Regions from separate parts of the Streptomyces sp. NPDC003379 genome, predicted to be linked through region 1. Evidence: predicted binding sites of a transcription regulator. Region 1 holds the regulator's gene; the other holds the start of a gene.
What was found. The regulator HrcA, encoded in region 1, represses chaperone genes, less so after heat shock. The targets are predictions, from matches to a motif close to TTNGCACTCNGNNNNNCNGAGTGCNAA.

Region 1 (9,137 bases):
ACTTCGTCCGGAGCCGTCCGCCCGTGCCGCCGGGTCACTTGCCGGGGGCGCAGTCGCAGGTCGCGGGTGGCGGCGGGTCCGGAGTGACGGTCACGGTGACGGTCGTGGTGGGGCCGGGTCCGGGCTCTTCGTGGGAGGGCGGCGGCCGGTGGGAGTCGGGCGGCGGGGAAGGCGTGCCGCCACCGTCACCGTCGCCGTTGCCGTCATCCGCCCCGCAGTTGCCGAGGACGTCGACCTGGAACCACTCCTTGCCGTCGACCTTCGCGGTGAGGTTTCCGCGTACGCACCGGCCGTCGACGACGGCGTGCACCTTGCCCTTGATGGTGATGTCCTGGCCGTCGCCGGAATCGCCCTGGCAGTCCACCTCGACGACGGCCTCGGGCGTCGGAGCGCCGCTCTTGGGAGTCACCCGGTCCTGGTAACGGGCCGTGCAGCTGAGCCACGCCACGTCGAGGCGCTGCCGCTCCAGCTCCTTGGTGCCCATCTCGTCGGTGGTGAGCGCGACCGCGGAGGTGTTCAGATCACCGTTCACGGGGTCGCACGCGGTGACGCCGAGCGCCGCGGCGCCGGCGAGCCCGACGGCGCACAGGATCGGCGTACGCCGTTTCCACACGTTCCGCTGCTGTAACCGCCTCAATGCCCCCATAGGCGGCAGGGTGCCACCCCGTGCGCCGGTGCGGTAGACCGCTTGCGGCCATCTGTCGACCGGCGCGCGCGGACGCTGTCAGGACCAGCGGCCCGTGCGCCCCAGGAGCAGCGCGGTCGCCGCCGTCCCCGCGGTCGACGTGCGCAGCACGCTGCGCCCGAGGCGGTACGGCTTCGCGCCGGCTTCGGCGAAGGCCGCCGACTCGTCCGGGGAGACGCCCCCTTCGGGCCCGACCACCAGCACGATGTGCCCGGCGGCGGGAAGGTCCGCCGTGGCCAGCGGCTCGCTGCCCTCCTCGTGCAGGACGGCCGCGAAGTCGGCGCCCGCGAGCAGGGCCGCGACCTGCTTGGTCGACGCCGCGTCGGCCACCTCGGGGAAGCGCACCCGGCGCGACTGCTTGCCCGCCTCGCGCGCGGTGGCCCGCCACTTGGCCAGCGCCTTGAGGCCGCGCTCGCCCTTCCACTGCGTGATGCAGCGCGAGGCGGCCCACGGCACGACCGCGTCGACGCCGGTCTCCGTCATGGTCTCGACGGCGAGTTCACCGCGGTCACCCTTGGGCAGCGCCTGGACGACGGTGATCCGCGGCTCCTCCTCGGGCTCCTCGGCCACGGAGTCCATGTGCACGACGAGCCGGTCCTTGCCCTCGGTGTCCACGACCACGCACTCCGCCCACCGCCCGGCGCCGTCGGTCAGGACGACGTCCTCACCGGCGTGCAGCCGCTTCACGGAGACGGCGTGCCGCCCTTCGGGGCCGTCGAGTACGTAGCGTCCGCCGGCACCCGCGTCGAAGTGCTCGACGACGAAGACGGGGGCGGTCACGCGGCGCCCCTCTGCGTCAACGCGCCCTTGGCCTCGGCGAGTTCGGACGCGAGGACCTCCACGAGCTGCCCGGCGGGCAGCTCCCTTGCGAGCCGGTGGCCCTGCCCGGCCCAGAGCGCCATGCCCTGCGCGTCACCGGCCTTAGCGGCGGCCTTGCGCAGACCGCTGGTCAGGTGGTGCACCTGGGGGTAGGCGGCGGGCGCGTACGGGCCGTGCTCGCGCATGAAGCGGTTGACGAGGCCGCGCGCGGGCCGCCCGGAGAACGCCCGGGTCAGCTCGGTCCGCACGAACAGCGGATTGGTCATGGCCTGCTTGTGCAGGGCGTTGGCGCCCGACTCCGGGGCGACCAGGAACGCCGTGCCGAGCTGCGCGGCGTCCGCGCCCGCCGCGAGCACCGCGGCGATCTGCGCGCCGCGCATCAGGCCGCCCGTGGCGAGGAGGGGGATCCGCACGGCCTCGCGGACCTGCGTGACGAGGGAGAGCAGCCCGATCCCGGCGCCGTCTGCCTCGGGGTTGTCGCGGTGGGTGCCCTGGTGTCCGCCCGCCTCGACGCCCTGTACGCACACGGCGTCGGCGCCTGACCACTGGGCGGTCTGCGCCTCCTCCGGCGTGGTGACGGTGACGACGGTGAGGGTGCCGACGCGCGCGAAGGAGTCCAGGACCTCGCGGGTGGGGCACCCGAAGGTGAAGGAGACGACCGGCACCGGGTCGTCGACCAGGATCGCCAGCTTGGCGTCGTATCCGTCGTCGCGCCCACTGTCCGGGTCGCCGAGCTGAGTCTCGTACCAGGCCGCCTCACCGGCGAGCTGGCTGCGGTACACCTCGACGGCGGCGGCGTCCGCGGTGTCGGGCTGCGGCATGAACAGATTGACGCCGAAGGGCCGCGAGGTCAGTCCCCGCACCTGCTTGATCTCCTGGTACATCCCGTCGGCGGTCTTGTACCCGGCGGCGAGAAATCCCAGACCACCGGCGTCGGAGACGGCCGCGGCCAACTGCGGACAGGAGGCACCGCCCGCCATGGGGGCCTGCACGATCGGATGGCGGCAGAGATCGGTCAGCACGGAGGACATAACGGCATCGTGCCACGCCCGGCTCGGGCAACCGAATCGCACCCCACGGAGGCTCGGGGAAGCCCCGTAAGGGGCGCGGGGAACGGCGCGAGCAACCCAAGACAACCCGCAGGGACAGACAACAAAGCGCCCCCGGCACGGGGTAACCCGCTACCGGGGGCACAGAGCCACTGCCCAAGGCGCTACCGCCCGTTGAACGCGTCCTTGAGGCGAGAGAACAACCCCTGCTGCCCCGGCTGGAACTGCCCCGTGGGCCGCTCCTCCCCGCGCAGCGCCGAAAGCTCCCGCAGCACCCGCTCCTGCTCGGCGTCGAGCTTCGTCGGCGTGAGGACCTCGACGTGCACGATGAGGTCACCGCGCCCGCCGCCCCGCAGATGCGTGATGCCGCGGCCGTGCAGCGGCACCGACTGACCGGACTGCGTGCCCGGCCGGATGTCGATCTCCTCCAGGCCGTCCAGCGTCTCCAGCGGCACCTTCGTGCCGAGGGCCGCCGCCGTCATCGGAATGGTGACGGTGCAGTGCAGATCGTCGCCGCGCCGCTGGAAGACGGCGTGCGGCAACTCATGGATCTCCACATACAGGTCACCGGCGGGGCCGCCACCGGGGCCGACCTCGCCTTCACCGGCGAGCTGGATCCTGGTCCCGTTGTCGACACCTGCGGGGATCTTCACGGTCAGGGTCCGGCGCGACCGGATCCGTCCGTCGCCCGCGCACTCGGGGCAGGGCGTCGGGACGACGGTCCCGAACCCCTGACACTGCGGGCACGGCCGCGAGGTCATGACCTGGCCGAGGAAGGACCGCGTGACCTGCGACACCTCACCGCGACCGCGGCACATGTCACACGTCTGGGCCGAGGTCCCCGGCGCGGCACCCTCACCGCTACAGGTCGTACACACCACGGCGGTGTCGACCTGGATGTCCTTGGTGGTCCCGAAGGCGGCCTCGTCGAGGTCGATCTCCAGCCGGATCATGGCGTCCTGGCCACGGCGCGTGCGCGACCGGGGGCCACGCTGCGACGCCGTCCCGAAGAACGCGTCCATGATGTCGGAGAAGTTGCCGAAGCCACCGGCGCCGAAGCCACCCGCGCCTCCGCCGCCGCCCGCCTGGGACAGCGGGTCGCCGCCGAGGTCGTAGACCTGCTTCTTCTGCGGGTCCGACAACACCTCGTAGGCGGCGTTGATCTCCTTGAAGCGCTCCTGAGTCTTCGGATCCGGATTCACGTCCGGGTGAAGCTCACGGGCCAGCCTGCGGAAGGCCTTCTTGATCTCGTCCTGGGAAGCGTCGCGGCGCACGCCGAGTACGGCGTAGTAGTCCGTGGCCACTTACGACTCCGCCAGGATCTGTCCGACGTAACGTGCCACTGCGCGTACTGCTCCCATCGTTCCCGGATAGTCCATGCGGGTCGGTCCGACCACGCCTAGTTTCGCGACTGCCTCGCTGCCCGAACCGTAGCCGACCGAGACCACGGAAGTGGAGCTGAGGCCCTCATGGGCGTTCTCATGACCGATCCGTACGGCCATGCCCGAATCCTGCACCTCGCCGAGCAGCTTGAGGAGCACGACCTGCTCCTCAAGGGCTTCCAGCACGGGGCGGATCGTGAGGGGAAAGTCATGTCCGAAGCGGGTGAGATTGGCGGTTCCGCCGATCATCAGCCGCTCCTCGGTCTCCTCGACAAGTGTTTCGAGGAGGGTGGACAGGACCGTCGCGACAGTGCCGCGGTCCTCGGCCTCGAAGGCCTCGGTCAGGTCCTGCACCAGCTGCGGCACGTCCGCGAAGCGGCGGCCCGCGACCCTGCTGTTGAGCCGCGCCCGCAGATCGGCGAGCGACGTCTCCCCGAAGGGCGCCGGACAGTCGATCATGCGCTGCTCGACCCGGCCGGTGTCGGTGATCAGTACGAGCATCAAGCGCGCCGGAGCGAGGGACAGCAACTCCACATGACGCACGGTCGAACGCGTCAGCGAGGGGTACTGCACGACGGCGACCTGCCGGGTCAGCTGCGCGAGCAGCCGCACCGTACGCCCCACCACGTCGTCGAGGTCGACGGCGCCGTCGAGGAAATTCTGGATGGCGCGGCGCTCGGGGGCGGTCATCGGCTTGACGCCCGCGAGCTTGTCGACGAACAGCCGATAACCCTTGTCCGTCGGGATGCGCCCCGCGCTGGTGTGAGGCTGGGCGATGAACCCTTCCTCCTCCAGCGCCGCCATGTCGTTGCGCACCGTGGCCGGGGAGACGCCGAGGCTGTGCCGCTCCGTGAGCGCCTTGGAGCCGACGGGCTCCTCCGTCCCGACATAGTCGTGGACGATGGCGCGCAGCACTTCGAGCCTGCGTTCACTGAGCATCGCGCACACCTCCAGCCGTCATCCGTCGCGGTGAGTCCCCTGCCTGGCACTCAACGTGGGCGAGTGCCAGCCTGTCAAAAAGTCAGTGTACGGCCGTGAGGTACGGACCCGGCAAGGCCGGTCCGCTCTCGGTCTGCTCTCGGTGTGCTCTCGGTCCGCTCTCGTTCTGCTGAGGGGTATCGCAGCGGCTAGCGTCACCGTATGGATGTGGAGCCGACATGGGAAGCGGCCGGCTGGGAGCGACTCGCGCCGCGTGTGGGGCGGTGCCGCCTGCCGGTGTGGGACTGCACCGCGGGGCTCGTCGTCGGGGACGACGCGGCCCTGATGATCGAGGCCGGGTCGGGCCTGGCGGAGGGCGCGGCGCTGCGGACGCGGGCGAGGGACCTTCTCGGCGGGGGCCGCCGCGTGACGCATCTCGCTCTGACGCATCCGCACTTCGACCACGTACTGGGAGCGGCGGCCTTCGCGGGCGTGGAGGTGTACGGCGCGGTCGGCATCGACACGGTCTTCGCCAAGGGCGGCGACGAGCTGCGCGCGGACGCGGTGCGGCACGGCGCGGACCCGGCGGCCGCCGCGGAAGCGGCCGACCTGCTGGTGCGCCCGCACCACCTGGTGTGCGGGGAGTGGACGCTGGACCTCGGCGGCGGTGTCCAGGTGCTCCTCGCGAACGTCGGCCCGGGCCACTCGGGCCACGACCTGGCGGTCCTGGTGCCCGCCGCCGCCGGTGACGGGCGGGAGATCGTCTTCTGCGGCGACCTGGTCGAGGAGTCGGGCGAACCGCAGGCCGGTCCGGACGCCGTGCCCGGGCAGTGGCCGGCGGCGCTTGACCGGCTCCTCGGCCTCGGCGGCGAGGACGCGCTGTACGTGCCGGGGCACGGTGCGGTGGTCGATGCGGCTTTTGTCCGTGCGCAGCGGGCTGCGTTGGCGGCCCGTTTCGGCGTGTCGTGACGGACGCCCCGCGTCTTCTTCCTATCGTTGGCAGGATGCGCCAGTACTCCGCCGATCTCACCCCGCCCTGGAAGAAGCCGAAGCCCGTACCGGAGGTGGCGGCCGACGCCGGCCTCGTGGTCGAGGAGCTGGGCACCGGTTTCTGCGGGGCGGTGATCCGCTGCGAGAAGACGGCGCAGGGCCCGACGGTGACGCTGGAGGACCGCTTCGGCAAGCACCGTGTCTTTCCTATGGAGCCGCGGGGTTTCCTGCTGGAAGGCAGGACGGTCACTCTCGTACGCCCGGCCGCCGACTCGGCTCCTCCTGTACGTCCTTCCCGCACCGCGTCCGGCTCGGTGGCCGTCCCCGGAGCGCGGGCCAGGGTCGCCCGCGCCGGACGCATCTACGTCGAGGGACGCCACGACGCGGAGCTGGTCGAGCGGGTCTGGGGCGACGACCTGCGCATCGAAGGCGTCGTCGTCGAGTACCTGGAGGGCATCGACGACCTGCCCGCGATCGTCGCGGAGTTCTCCCCCGGCCCCGACGCGCGGCTCGGCGTCCTGGTGGACCACCTCGTCCCCGGCTCCAAGGAGTCCCGCATCGCGGCGCAGGTCACCGGCGCGCACGCCCTGGTGGTCGGCCACCCCTACATCGACGTGTGGGAGGCGGTGAAGCCGGCCTCGGTGGGCATCGAGGCGTGGCCCCGGGTGCCGCGGGGGCGGGACTGGAAGACGGGGGTGTGCGAGGCGCTGGGGTGGCCGGTGAACACGGGGGCGGCGTGGCAGCGGATCCTGGGCTCGGTGCGCAGCTACAGGGACCTGGAGCCGGCGCTGCTGGGGAGGGTGGAGGAGCTGATCGACTTCGTCACGCTTCCGCTGGCCCCTGGGCCTTGACCATCACGACCGGCCCCGCCGCTCCCCGCTCCGCGGCGGCTCCCTGCACTCCCCCGCCCCGCCGACCTCGCTCACCGCACCCCGCCGCTCCGCGGCGGCTCCCCCACCCACCCACCCGTTTACCCGGCACCATCCAGCGACGCAGCCCCGACCCCGCGCTCCCCCGCCCCGCCAACCTTCGCTGGTCCGGCAGCCACGTCAGTCGACCAAGCCCCGTACCACCGCGTCCGCCAGCAATCGCCCACGCAGCGTGAGAACCGCCCGCCCGGCCCCGTAAGGGCCGGCCTCCAGCAGGCCGTCCCCCAGCGCCTTGCGGGCGGACGCCAGCCCGGCCTCCCGTAGGAGAGACAACGGGCAGCCCTCACGGAGCCGCAGCTCAAGCAGGATCCGCTCGACCCGTCGGTCCTCCGCGGAGAGGATCTCCCGCCCGGCTCCTGGCGACCTGCCGGAGGAAAGCGCGGCCGCGTACGCCCCGGGATGCTTCACGTTCCACCACCGCACGCCCCCGGCATGGCTGTGCGCCCCGGGCCCGGCGCCCCACCAGTCGGCGCCCCGCCAGTACAGCTCGTTGTGCAGGCACCGGCCCGCCTCGGACGTGGCCCAGTTGGACACCTCGTACCACTCGAAGCCCGCGCCGCCCAGCACCTCGTCGGCGATCAGGTACCGGTCCGCGTGGACGTCGTCGTCCGTCATCGGGACCTCCCCGCGCCGGATCCGCCGCGCCAGCTGCGTGCCCTCCTCGACGATCAGCGCGTACGCACTGATGTGATCGGGCCCGGCCCCGAGCGCCGCGTCCAGCGTGGCCCGCCAGTCCTCGTCCGTCTCCCCGGGCGTGCCGTAGATGAGGTCGAGGTTCACGTGGTCGAACCCGGCCGCCCGCGCCTCGGCGACGCACGCCTCGGGCCGCCCGGGCGTATGCGTACGGTCGAGGACCTTCAGTACGTGCTGCTTCGCGCTCTGCATTCCGAAGGAGACCCGGTTGAATCCGCCCTCCCGCAGCTCAGCCAGGTAAGCGGCATCGACCGACTCCGGGTTCGCCTCGGTCGTGATCTCCGCGTCGTCCGCGAGCCCGAACTCGTCCCGCACGGCCGCCAGCATCCGCACGAGGTCCCCCGCGGCGAGCAGCGTCGGCGTACCGCCCCCGACGAAGACGGTCCGCACGGGCCGCGGGTCGTCCCCGAGGACCTTCCTGGCGAGCCGCACCTCGTCGACGAGGGTGTCCGCGTAGTTGTCGCGGGAGGCGAGCACGCCGCCGGAGCCGCGCAGCTCGGTCGCGGTGTAGGTGTTGAAGTCGCAGTAGCCGCAGCGCGTGGCGCAGTACGGGACGTGCAGGTAGAAGCCGAGGGGGCGGGAGGCCGCGCCGTCCAGGGCGGACGCGGGCAGCGCCCCGTCCTCGGGCATGGGCTCACCATCGGGCAGTGCGGAAGGCATGCCTTCCATTGTCCCGCACCAGGGCGACGCCAGACGCATCACGGCGACGCCAGACGCATCACGGCGACGCCAGACGCATCACGGCGACGCCAGACGCATCACGGCGACGCCCGGCGCCCTCACCGGGCCTGCAGCACCAGCAGCGCCAGGTCGTCGTCCGGTGGCCGTTCCGAGAATTCGTGTACGAGCCTGCGGATCCGCTCCGCCACCAGGGCCGCGTCGAGGCCCGCGCAGCCGGTGAGGGCCTGGGCGAGGCCGTCGCCGTCGTCGAACTGGAGTTGTCCCGAGCGCCGCTCGGTCACGCCGTCCGTGACGCACAGGAGGGTGTCGCCGGTGCGCAGGTTGAAGCTCTCACTCGTGTACGTCTCGTCGTCGACGACCCCGAGCAGCATCTGCGGGGTCGCCGCCGCCCGTACCTCCCCCTCGGGGGAGAGCAGGAGCGGCAGCGGATGCCCGGCGCACGCGAGGGTGCAGCGCACGCCTCCTTCATACGGGATCAGCTCGCCGTAGAGGAGGGAGAGGAAGCGCGAGGTGGGTCCGTCGGGGGAGACGCCCTGGCCGCCCGCGACGGCGACGACCGCGGCCGCCGCGTCCGCCGCCTCCGTCGCGTCGTCGAGGAGCAGTTGGTTGAGGCGGTCGAGGACCTCCGCGACCTGGTAGCCCTCGCGGGCGAGCAGCCGCAGCCAGGGGCGGGCGAGGCCGATGACGACGGCGGCCTCGGGCCCCTTGCCCTGGACGTCGCCGAGCGCGAAGCACCAGCGTCCCTCGCCCGCCTGGAACACGTCGTAGAAGTCGCCGCCGGGCCCGCCCTTGTCCCGCGGCTCGTACACCAGGCCGCTCTGCACGCCGGGGATCTGGGCGACCTGGCTGGGCAGCAGTCCGCGCTGGAGGATCCGGCTGATGTTGGCCTGGCGCTGATAGCGGCGGGCCGTGCTGACGGCGAGCGCGACGCGGCGGCTGAAGTCCTCGATGAGGCCGGTGACCTCGTCGGGGAAGGGGGTCTCCCCGGCCC
Region 2 (9,137 bases), on a different contig from region 1:
CCACCAGACCGCCCTCTACTTCTCCTACGACAGTCCGCACCGCGGCGCCTGGATCCCCCTCGCCCTCCAGTCGTTCGCGCACTACATCCGGCGGCTCAACGCGGCGTTCTCGGACCAGATGAACAGCCCGGCGGCCCGCCAGCTGCTGTGGCAGCACATCGCCGAGTGGGACGACCTCCCCGAGACGGACAAGGAGCGCGGCACCTTCCTCGCCGAGCTGGACCGGGTCGGCGGCTGGCCGGCGCGGCCGAAGAAGATCGGCGTGGCCAACGGCGTACGCATCGGGCAGAGCAACGGCGTCCGCCCCGGAGAGAAGGCCTTCCACGGCAAGGGCCTGGCCATCACCGGCACGCACCTGCACATCCAGTCCGCGGGCGAGGACCAGCTCGTCGCGCAGCTGAGGGTCGTGACGCTGCGCAAGCCCCGCATCCGCACCTCGGGGCTGCCGGAGATCGACGGCGCGCCGGGCGGCACCCTGGAGGGCTTCGGCATCCTCGCCGACGAGCTGAACAAGATCCCCGCGCTCATCGGCCTCGGCTCCGAGGCGGACATCCGCGCGCACTGCTTCGTCCCGACGGTCAGCGCCATCGCCCTGCGCGACATCGACACCCACGAGAAGCTGTACGAGCCGGTCACGGCCGCCGACGAGGAGCTGAGCGAGCTGGACGAGTTCCGCTGCGCCTCCGAGAACGAAGGCCACACCCTGGTCACCGAGGAGCTCTGCACCTGGATCATGGACCGGCTGCCGTAGCCCGTAATCCGTCATCCATCATCCGGAAACGCCCGAGGGCGGCACCCCTTCGTGAGAAGGAGTGCCGCCCTCGGAACGTACGGGACGTCGATCAACCAGAGGTCGATCAGAAGTCCATGTCACCGCCCGGCATGCCGCCGCCGGCCGGGGCGGCGCCCGCCTTCTCCGGCTTGTCGGCGATGACGGCCTCGGTGGTGAGGAACAGCGCGGCGATGGACGCGGCGTTCTGCAGGGCAGAGCGCGTGACCTTCGCCGGGTCGAGGATGCCCTCGGCGATCATGTCGACGTACTCACCGGTCGCGGCGTTCAGGCCGTGGCCGATGGGCAGGTTGCGGACCTTCTCGACGATGACGCCACCCTCAAGGCCGGCGTTGACCGCGATCTGCTTCAGCGGGGCCTCAAGGGCCAGCTTCACAGCGGCGGCACCGGTGGCCTCGTCACCTTCGAGCTCAAGCTTCTCGAAGACGGCGGAGGCCTGGATGAGGGCCACGCCACCACCGGCGACGATGCCCTCCTCGACGGCCGCCTTCGCGTTGCGAACGGCGTCCTCGATGCGGTGCTTGCGCTCCTTGAGCTCGACCTCGGTCGCGGCACCGGCCTTGATGACGGCCACGCCGCCCGCGAGCTTCGCCAGGCGCTCCTGGAGCTTCTCGCGGTCGTAGTCCGAGTCGCTGTTCTCGATCTCGGCGCGGATCTGGTTGACGCGACCCTGGACCTGGTCGCTCTCACCGGAGCCGTCGACGATCGTGGTCTCGTCCTTGGTGATGACGACCTTGCGGGCGCGGCCGAGCAGGTCGAGACCGGCGTTCTCCAGCTTGAGGCCGACCTCCTCGGAGATGACGGTGCCACCGGTGAGGATGGCGATGTCGCCGAGCATGGCCTTGCGGCGGTCACCGAAGCCCGGGGCCTTGACGGCGACGGACTTGAAGGTGCCACGGATCTTGTTGACGACGAGCGTGGACAGCGCCTCGCCCTCGACGTCCTCCGCGATGATCAGCAGCGGCTTGCCCGACTGCATGACCTTCTCCAGGAGCGGAAGGAGGTCCTTCACGTTGGAGATCTTGGAGTTGACGATCAGGATGTACGGGTCGTCGAGCGACGCCTCCATACGCTCCATGTCGGTGGCGAAGTACGCCGAGATGTAGCCCTTGTCGAAGCGCATGCCCTCGGTGAGCTCAAGCTCGAGCCCGAAGGTCTGCGACTCCTCGACGGTGATGACGCCTTCCTTGCCGACCTTGTCCATCGCCTCGGCGATGAGCTCGCCGATCTGGGTGTCGGCGGCGGAGATGGAGGCCGTCGAAGCGATCTGCTCCTTGGTCTCGACATCCTTCGCCTGCTCGAGCAGGGCGCCCGAGACGGCCTCGACGGCCTTCTCGATGCCGCGCTTGAGGGCCATCGGGTTGGCACCGGCGGCCACGTTGCGCAGACCCTCGCGCACCAGGGCCTGGGCCAGGACGGTCGCGGTCGTCGTGCCGTCACCGGCGACGTCGTCCGTCTTCTTCGCGACCTCCTTGACCAGCTCGGCGCCGATCTTCTCGTACGGGTCCTCGAGCTCGATCTCCTTGGCGATGGACACACCATCGTTGGTGATCGTGGGGGCGCCCCACTTCTTCTCGAGGACGACGTTGCGACCCTTGGGGCCCAGGGTCACCTTGACGGCGTCGGCGAGCTGGTTCATGCCGCGCTCGAGGCCGCGCCGTGCCTCCTCGTCGAACGCGATGATCTTGGCCATGTGAAGTGGTCCTCCCGGACGAATGGGGTCTCCCCCAGTCTCGTTAAGAGCCTGGGGAAGGAAAAGCAGGCAAACGGACCGTGCTGGTGCCCGCGACGGACGGTCTGCCTGCCGTGTGGTTCCTTGCCCCACCCGGCCTACGGACCTCACCGACCCGATCCAAGTTCTGTCACTCTCACTGGGAGAGTGCTAAGCCCAATGATTAGCACTCGACCCCCACGAGTGCAAGGTGCTCCCGCCAGATCCGCCCCGCGCGGGGGAGCCGCGCGGGGAGCGCGGACGCACACGAGGGGCCCGTACCCCGATGGGATACGAGCCCCTCACGATGCTTGCTTCGGTGGTCGATCGCGCCGAGCTAGACGGCGAGCTTGACCATGTCCGCCTGCGGACCCTTCTGGCCCTGCGAGATCTCGAACTCGACTCGCTGACCTTCTTCAAGGGTGCGGTAACCGTCCATCTGGATCGCGCTGTAGTGGACGAAAACATCCGCACCACCGTCGACCGCGATGAAGCCGTACCCCTTCTCCGCGTTGAACCACTTGACGGTGCCCTGAGCCATGCCTAACTCCCCTATTACTGGCCCTTGCACAGGACCGCACTTCGCGGACCCGGGTCAGACCTCACCCCCCAATGGATGGGGGTGTGCGCCGGAACGCGTCGACCGCCGCTGAATGTATCTGTCCAACTGCCCTCTGCAACAGGTCAATCGGACGAGAATTCTGGGCACGCCTGATCGGGAATATGCGGAGAATTCACCGGGATCCAGGGCAAGTCGGGCCGGGCAAATGCCACGTAGGGCTCAAAGGGGCGGCTCGCTTTGGCTGCTTCTTGTCGACTCGGGGCCGACTTCGTATATGCACTCGGCACAAACGGTGAAGCGCCTTTCCCAACTGTACCGCGCTCAACCATGCAGAATTGCCCCCTCCGTTTCTCTCCCGGAGGGGGCAATGGGGGTTATGCAGGGAGCCTGCGGAAACGGATCATCCGCCGGCGACCGCCGGAATGATCGAGACGCCCGCGCCGTCCGGGGTGGCCGTCTCCAGGCCCTTTTCGAAGCGGACGTCGTCGTCGTTCACGTACACGTTGACGAAGCGGCGCAGCTTGCCCTGGTCGTCCAGGACGCGGGCCGCGATGCCGGTGTGGTTCTTCTCCAGGTCGGCGATGACCTGCCCCAGGGTCGCCCCCTCGGCGGCCACTTCGGCCTTGCCGCCGGTGTAGGTGCGGAGGATGGTAGGAATCCGGACGTTCACGCTCATGGGTTCACCTCGGTAGTTCAGGTCGGAAGGAAAGCTCAGGCCCTACGGCGGCTAACGGGCAAGCCCCGCGGCGCGGAACGCCTCGACGCTGGGCCGGATCGTGGCAGTGGCCTGCGACGTCTCAGCGACGGCGTCCAGCGTCTTCAGGCCATCTCCTGTGTTCAGCACGACCGTGGTCAGCGAGGGATCGATGAGCCCCGCCTCGACCAGCTTCCTCGTGACGCCCACGGTCACCCCCCCGGCGGTCTCCGCGAAGATGCCCTCGGTCCGCGCGAGGAGCTTGATCGCGTCGACGACCTGCTCGTCGTTCACGTCCTCCACGGCGCCGCCCGTGCGGCGCGCGATGTCGAGGACGTACGGCCCGTCGGCGGGGTTGCCGATGGCGAGGGACTTGGCGATGGTGTCCGGCTTCTGGGGGCGTACGACGTCGTGGCCCGCCTTGAAGGCGGCCGACACCGGAGAGCATCCCTCCGCCTGCGCACCGAAGATCTTGTACGGCTTGTCCGCCACGAGGCCGAGCGCGATCAGCTCCTTGAGCCCCTTGTCGATCTTCGTGAGCTGTGAGCCGGAGGCGATCGGGATGACCAGCTGGTCGGGCAGCTCCCACCCCAGCTGCTCGCAGATCTCGTACGCGAGGGTCTTGGAACCCTCGCCGTAGTACGGCCGGAGGTTGACGTTGACGAAGCCCCAGCCCTCGCCCAGCGGGTCGCCGATCAGCTCGGAGCAGAAGCGGTTCACGTCGTCGTAGTTGCCCTCGATGCCGACGAGCTCACCGCCGTAGACCGCGGCCATGACGACCTTGCCCTGCTCCAGGTCGTGCGGGATGAACACGCAGGAGCGGAAGCCGGCGCGGGCCGCGGCGGCGCCGACGGCGCCCGCGAGGTTGCCGGTGGAGGAGCAGGAGAGCGTGGTGAAGCCGAAGGCCCTCGCCGCCTCCAGGGCCTGCGCGACGACGCGGTCCTTGAAGGAGTGCGTGGGGTTGCCGGAGTCGTCCTTGACGAACAACTTGCCCTGCTCGACGCCGAGTTCACGCGCGAGGTTGTCGGCCTTGACGAGCTTGGTCCAGCCGGGGTTGAGATTCGGCTTGTCGGCGACGTCGGCGGGGACGGGCAGCAGCGGGGCGTAGCGCCAGATGTTGGCGGGCCCGGCCTCGATCCGCTTGCGGAGGGCTTCCGGGTCGCCGAGGGGCAGGTCGTACGCGACTTCGAGGGGGCCGAAACACTCGGCGCAGGCGAAGATCGGGCCGAGCGGGAACTTGGTGCCGCATTCCCGGCAGGAGAGACCCGAGGCGGGACCGAGGTCAACGGTCGTGGCGGGGGTTTCGGTGGCGACAGTCTGCACAGCCATGGAGGGGAGGCCCTTTCTCCTCATCTTCCCCGCGGCGCATCTCGCCGCGAGACGGAATTGGCACCTTCCCTAGCCGGGAGCCTCGCGGCGCTGATCACTTGATCGCGTCCGAGACCGGCTGGAGGGTTGCCGGGGCTTCAACGGGCCGTATCCCTCTGCCCCTCTGGATGAGCGGTATTCGATTATGGGATTCAGTTGTCGATCTCGACGTGGTTGTCGATCTCGAACGCGGCAGCGACCCCGACATGCGATGGTCACCGGCGTTGTTCAAGACTGTAACCGAAGCCCTGGACCCTTGAGATAGTCGTCCGCACCGCGAGATGGATCACATATGGGAGGACCCTGACCGTGCTGGAAGAGGTCGAGCGCTGGCTGAACGGACGTTCGTGGTCCGTCGCCGACCGCCCGCTGGACCGGTTGTCCGCCGCCAAGCGCGCGTCCGGCGCGACGGTGAGCGTCGTGCTGCCCGCGCTGGACGAACAGGAGACGGTCGGCGCGATCGTCTCCGAGATCCGCCGCGAGCTGATCGAGAGGGTTCCGCTGGTCGACGAGCTGGTGGTGATCGACTCCGGCTCGTCCGACCGTACGGCGCGGGTGGCGCGGGAGGCGGGCGCCGAGGTCGTCCACCGGGACGAGATCCTGCCGCGCATCGCGCCGCTGCCCGGCAAGGGCGAGGTGCTGTGGCGTTCGCTGCTCGTGACGAGCGGGGACATCGTCGCGTTCGTCGACGCGGATCTGCGGGAGTTCTCCGCGGACTTCGTCACGGGGATCGTGGGCCCGCTCCTGACCGACCCGGACGTGGCCTTCGTGAAGGCGATGTACGACCGTCCGCTCGGCGAGGCCGCGGGCCAGGGCGGCCGGGTGACCGAGCTGATGGCGCGGCCGCTGCTGAACATGCACTGGCCGCTGCTCGCCGGTTTCGTCCAGCCGCTGGGCGGCGAGTACGCGGCCCGCAGGTCGCTCCTGGAGCGGCTGCCGTTCCCCGTCGGGTACGGCGTGGAACTGGGGCTGCTCGTCGACGCGCTGCACACGGTCGGCCTGGACGCGCTGGCGCAGGTGGACGTCGGGGTGCGCAAGCACCGCCACCAGGACGGGCAGGCGCTCGGGCGGATGGCGGCGGCGATCTACCGGACGGCGCAGCTGCGGCTCGCGCGCGGACATCTCGTACGCCCGGAGCTGACGCAGTTCGAGCGGGGCGAGCACGGATTCGTGCCGCGGACCCACGCCGTGGACACGGAGGAGCGGCCGCCGATGGCCGGCATCGCGGAGTACGCGCACCGGCGCGTGGCGTGACCGCTTCCGGTCGTACGTTTGCCCGGCCCCGGGACGGGCTACGTTTTGCCACATGGTCCCCGAGCCCCGAACAGCAGCAGCGCAAGCACAGGTACTCGTCGCGTCCAACCGCGGCCCCGTCTCGTACACCGTCACAGAGGACGGCGAGCTGACCGCCAAACGCGGCGGCGGCGGTCTCGTCTCCGGGCTGAGCGCCATCGGCGACGAGGCGGACGCCCTCTGGGTGTGCGCGGCGCTCGGCGAGGGCGACCGGGAGGCGGTGCGGCGCGGCGTCGGCGAGCCGGGCGTGCGGATGCTCGACATCGACGCGGGCTCCCGCGAGGGCGTGCACGCGGCGGCGTACAACGGCATCGCCAACTCGGTCCTGTGGTTCGTCCACCACATGCTGTACCAGACCCCCCTGGAACCGGCCTTCGGCCCGGAGTTCCGCGCGCAGTGGGAGGCGTACGAGACGTACAACCGCGCGTTCGCCCAGGCGCTGGCGGCCGAGGCGGCCCCGGGGGCGGCGGTCCTCGTGCAGGACTACCACCTGACGCTGGTGCCGGGCATGCTCCGCGAGCTCCGCGAGGACCTGCGGATCGGCCACTTCTCGCACACCCCGTGGGCGCCTGCCGACTACTTCCGGATGCTGCCGGACGACGTGGCGGAACAGGTGCTGCGCGGGATGCTCGGCGCGGACCGGCTCGGATTCCTGACCGGACGCTGGGCGGACGCCTTCACGGAGTGCTGTGTGCGGCTGCTCGGCGGGACGTCCGGGACGCGCGTCGGGGTGCACGGCCTCGGCGCCGACGCGGACTTCCTGCGGGAGCGCTCGCGGCGGGACGACGTCGAGGAGCGGATGGCGACGCTGCGGGAGCAGGTCGGCGAGGGCCGCAAGACGATCGTACGGGTGGACAGGACGGAGCTGTCCAAGAACATCGTGCGGGGCATGCTGGCCTACCGCGAGCTCCTCGACACCCACCCCGAGTGGCGGGAGCGGGTCGTCCACGTCGCCTTCGCCTACCCCTCGCGGCAGGACCTCGCGGTGTACCGCGACTACACCGCGGAGGTCTCGCGCGTCGCCGAGTCGATCAACGCCGAGTACGGCACGCCCGGCTGGACGCCGGTGCTCCTCCACGTGGACGACGACTTCGCCCGCTCGCTCGCGGCATACCGCATCGCGGACGTGGCGCTGGTCAACCCCATCCGCGACGGCATGAACCTCGTCGCGAAGGAGGTGCCGGTCGTCTCCGACGAGGGGTGCGCGCTGGTGCTATCGCGGGAGGCGGGGGCGTACGAGGAGCTGGGCGACGACGCGATCCCGGTCAACCCCTACGACGTGACGGCGACGGCCGCCGCGCTGCACGCCGGGCTGTCCATGCCGGTCGAGGAGCGGGCGGAGCGGACGAAGCGGCTCGCGGCGGCGGCTACGGCGTTGCCGCCGGCGCAGTGGTTCCTGGACCAGTTGCGGGCGCTGTAGGGCTTCACGTCACGTCCGGTCAGTTCAGGTGCTCTGTGATGGACGACAGCAGGCCCACCACGCCCAGGGGTCCTGGCACCACCAGGTCGGCGCGGTCCGCCAGTTCCGCGACCTCCGCGCTGCCGCTGCACACCAGCAGGCCCGCCACGCCGTCCGAGCGGAGCTTCTCGACGGCGGCGAAGGCGGGGAGGTCGCCGAGGTCGTCGCCCGCGTAGAGGACGGATTCCGCGCCGACCTCACGGAGGTACGCGGCGAGGGCCACGCCCTTGTCCATGCCCGGCGGGCGCAGCTCCAGGACCATGCGGCCCGGTTCGACGATCAGGCCGTGCCGGTGCGCCAGCTCGGCGAGCGGTTCGCGCAGCGCCTCGAAGGCGGCCTGCGGATCCTGCGCGCGGCGCGTGTGGACCGCGACGGCCCGCCCCTTCTCCTCTATCCACGTGCCGCGCCAGGCGCCGATCGTGTCGAGGAACCCGGGCAGCTCGGCGCGGACGGCCGCGACCCCGGGGTGCGGTTCGGCGGCGTGGACCGTGCCGGTCACCGCGTCCCAGCGCTCGGCGCCGTAGTGCCCGAGGACCACGAGGTGTTCGAGCCCCGGCACGCCCGCGAAGCCGCCGTAGCGGACGGCGACGCCCGCCGGGCGGCCCGTGACCACGGCGACGGACCGCAGCCGCGGGGCGAGCGCGGCCAGCGCGGGCACGGCGTCCGGGTGGGCGCGGGCCTGCTCGGGGTCGGGCACGATCGCGGCGAGCGTGCCGTCGAAGTCGAGGGCCACGACGGACCTTTCGGGCCGCGCGAGGAGTGCGGCGAGGCCGTCGCGTCCCGCGGGCGTCACGGGCTCGGGCAGTCCGGGACGCCCGGGCCGGTCGGACTGCGCGTACGTTGAGTCACCCATGGGCCCGACCTTAACCGCGTCAGCGCTCTTCGCGCCGTGACTCCCGCACCCGGCGCAGCCGATTGACCGTAATCGGGTCGTGCGCGAGGGCCCGGGGGTCGTCCAGGAGGGCGTTCAGGAGCTGGTAGTAGCGCACCGGCACCATGCCGAGCTCCTCGCGGACGGCGCGTTCCTTGGCGCCGGGGCCCGGCCAGGAGCGCCGCTCCAGGGCGAGGACGGCGCGATCCCGATCGGAGAGTCCCCGATCAGAGAGCCCCTGATCGGAGAGTTCATGGCCGGGTTCGTGGTCGGTCATACGACCCACGCTATTCCGCGTTCTCCGCGGACGCCGCCTTGTTCTGGATCTGGGCGAGGGTCGAGGAGGGGTTGCCGTTCTTGCCGACGGTCCTGCCGATCTGCTTCTTGAT

Region 2: a site for HrcA is predicted at 2,650-2,676, ahead of groL (chaperonin GroEL). Genes of this name have one in related genera too.

Annotation. Positions count from the first base shown of each region.
Region 1 covers NZ_JBSFRK010000015.1:149,935-159,071, reverse strand. The annotation lists gene ACWDVB_RS17185 (hypothetical protein) at 35-613, opposite strand; gene ACWDVB_RS17180 (16S rRNA (uracil(1498)-N(3))-methyltransferase) at 725-1,465, opposite strand; gene ACWDVB_RS17175 (nitronate monooxygenase) at 1,462-2,535, opposite strand; gene dnaJ (molecular chaperone DnaJ) at 2,718-3,857, opposite strand; gene hrcA (heat-inducible transcriptional repressor HrcA) at 3,858-4,874, opposite strand; gene ACWDVB_RS17160 (MBL fold metallo-hydrolase) at 5,082-5,822, shown strand; gene ACWDVB_RS17155 (DUF3097 domain-containing protein) at 5,858-6,694, shown strand; gene hemW (radical SAM family heme chaperone HemW) at 6,893-8,125, opposite strand; gene ACWDVB_RS17145 (SpoIIE family protein phosphatase) at 8,245-9,137, opposite strand, start outside.
Region 2 covers NZ_JBSFRK010000061.1:2,592-11,728, reverse strand. The annotation lists gene ACWDVB_RS36235 (esterase/lipase family protein) at 1-751, shown strand, start outside; gene groL (chaperonin GroEL) at 858-2,483, opposite strand; gene ACWDVB_RS36225 (cold-shock protein) at 2,839-3,042, opposite strand; gene ACWDVB_RS36220 (MoaD/ThiS family protein) at 3,464-3,739, opposite strand; gene thrC (threonine synthase) at 3,791-5,086, opposite strand; SAM riboswitch class I at 5,104-5,260, opposite strand; gene ACWDVB_RS36210 (glucosyl-3-phosphoglycerate synthase) at 5,435-6,379, shown strand; gene ACWDVB_RS36205 (alpha,alpha-trehalose-phosphate synthase (UDP-forming)) at 6,432-7,838, shown strand; gene otsB (trehalose-phosphatase) at 7,858-8,730, opposite strand; gene ACWDVB_RS36195 (DUF3263 domain-containing protein) at 8,750-9,025, opposite strand; gene ACWDVB_RS36190 (ABC transporter substrate-binding protein) at 9,036-9,137, opposite strand, start outside.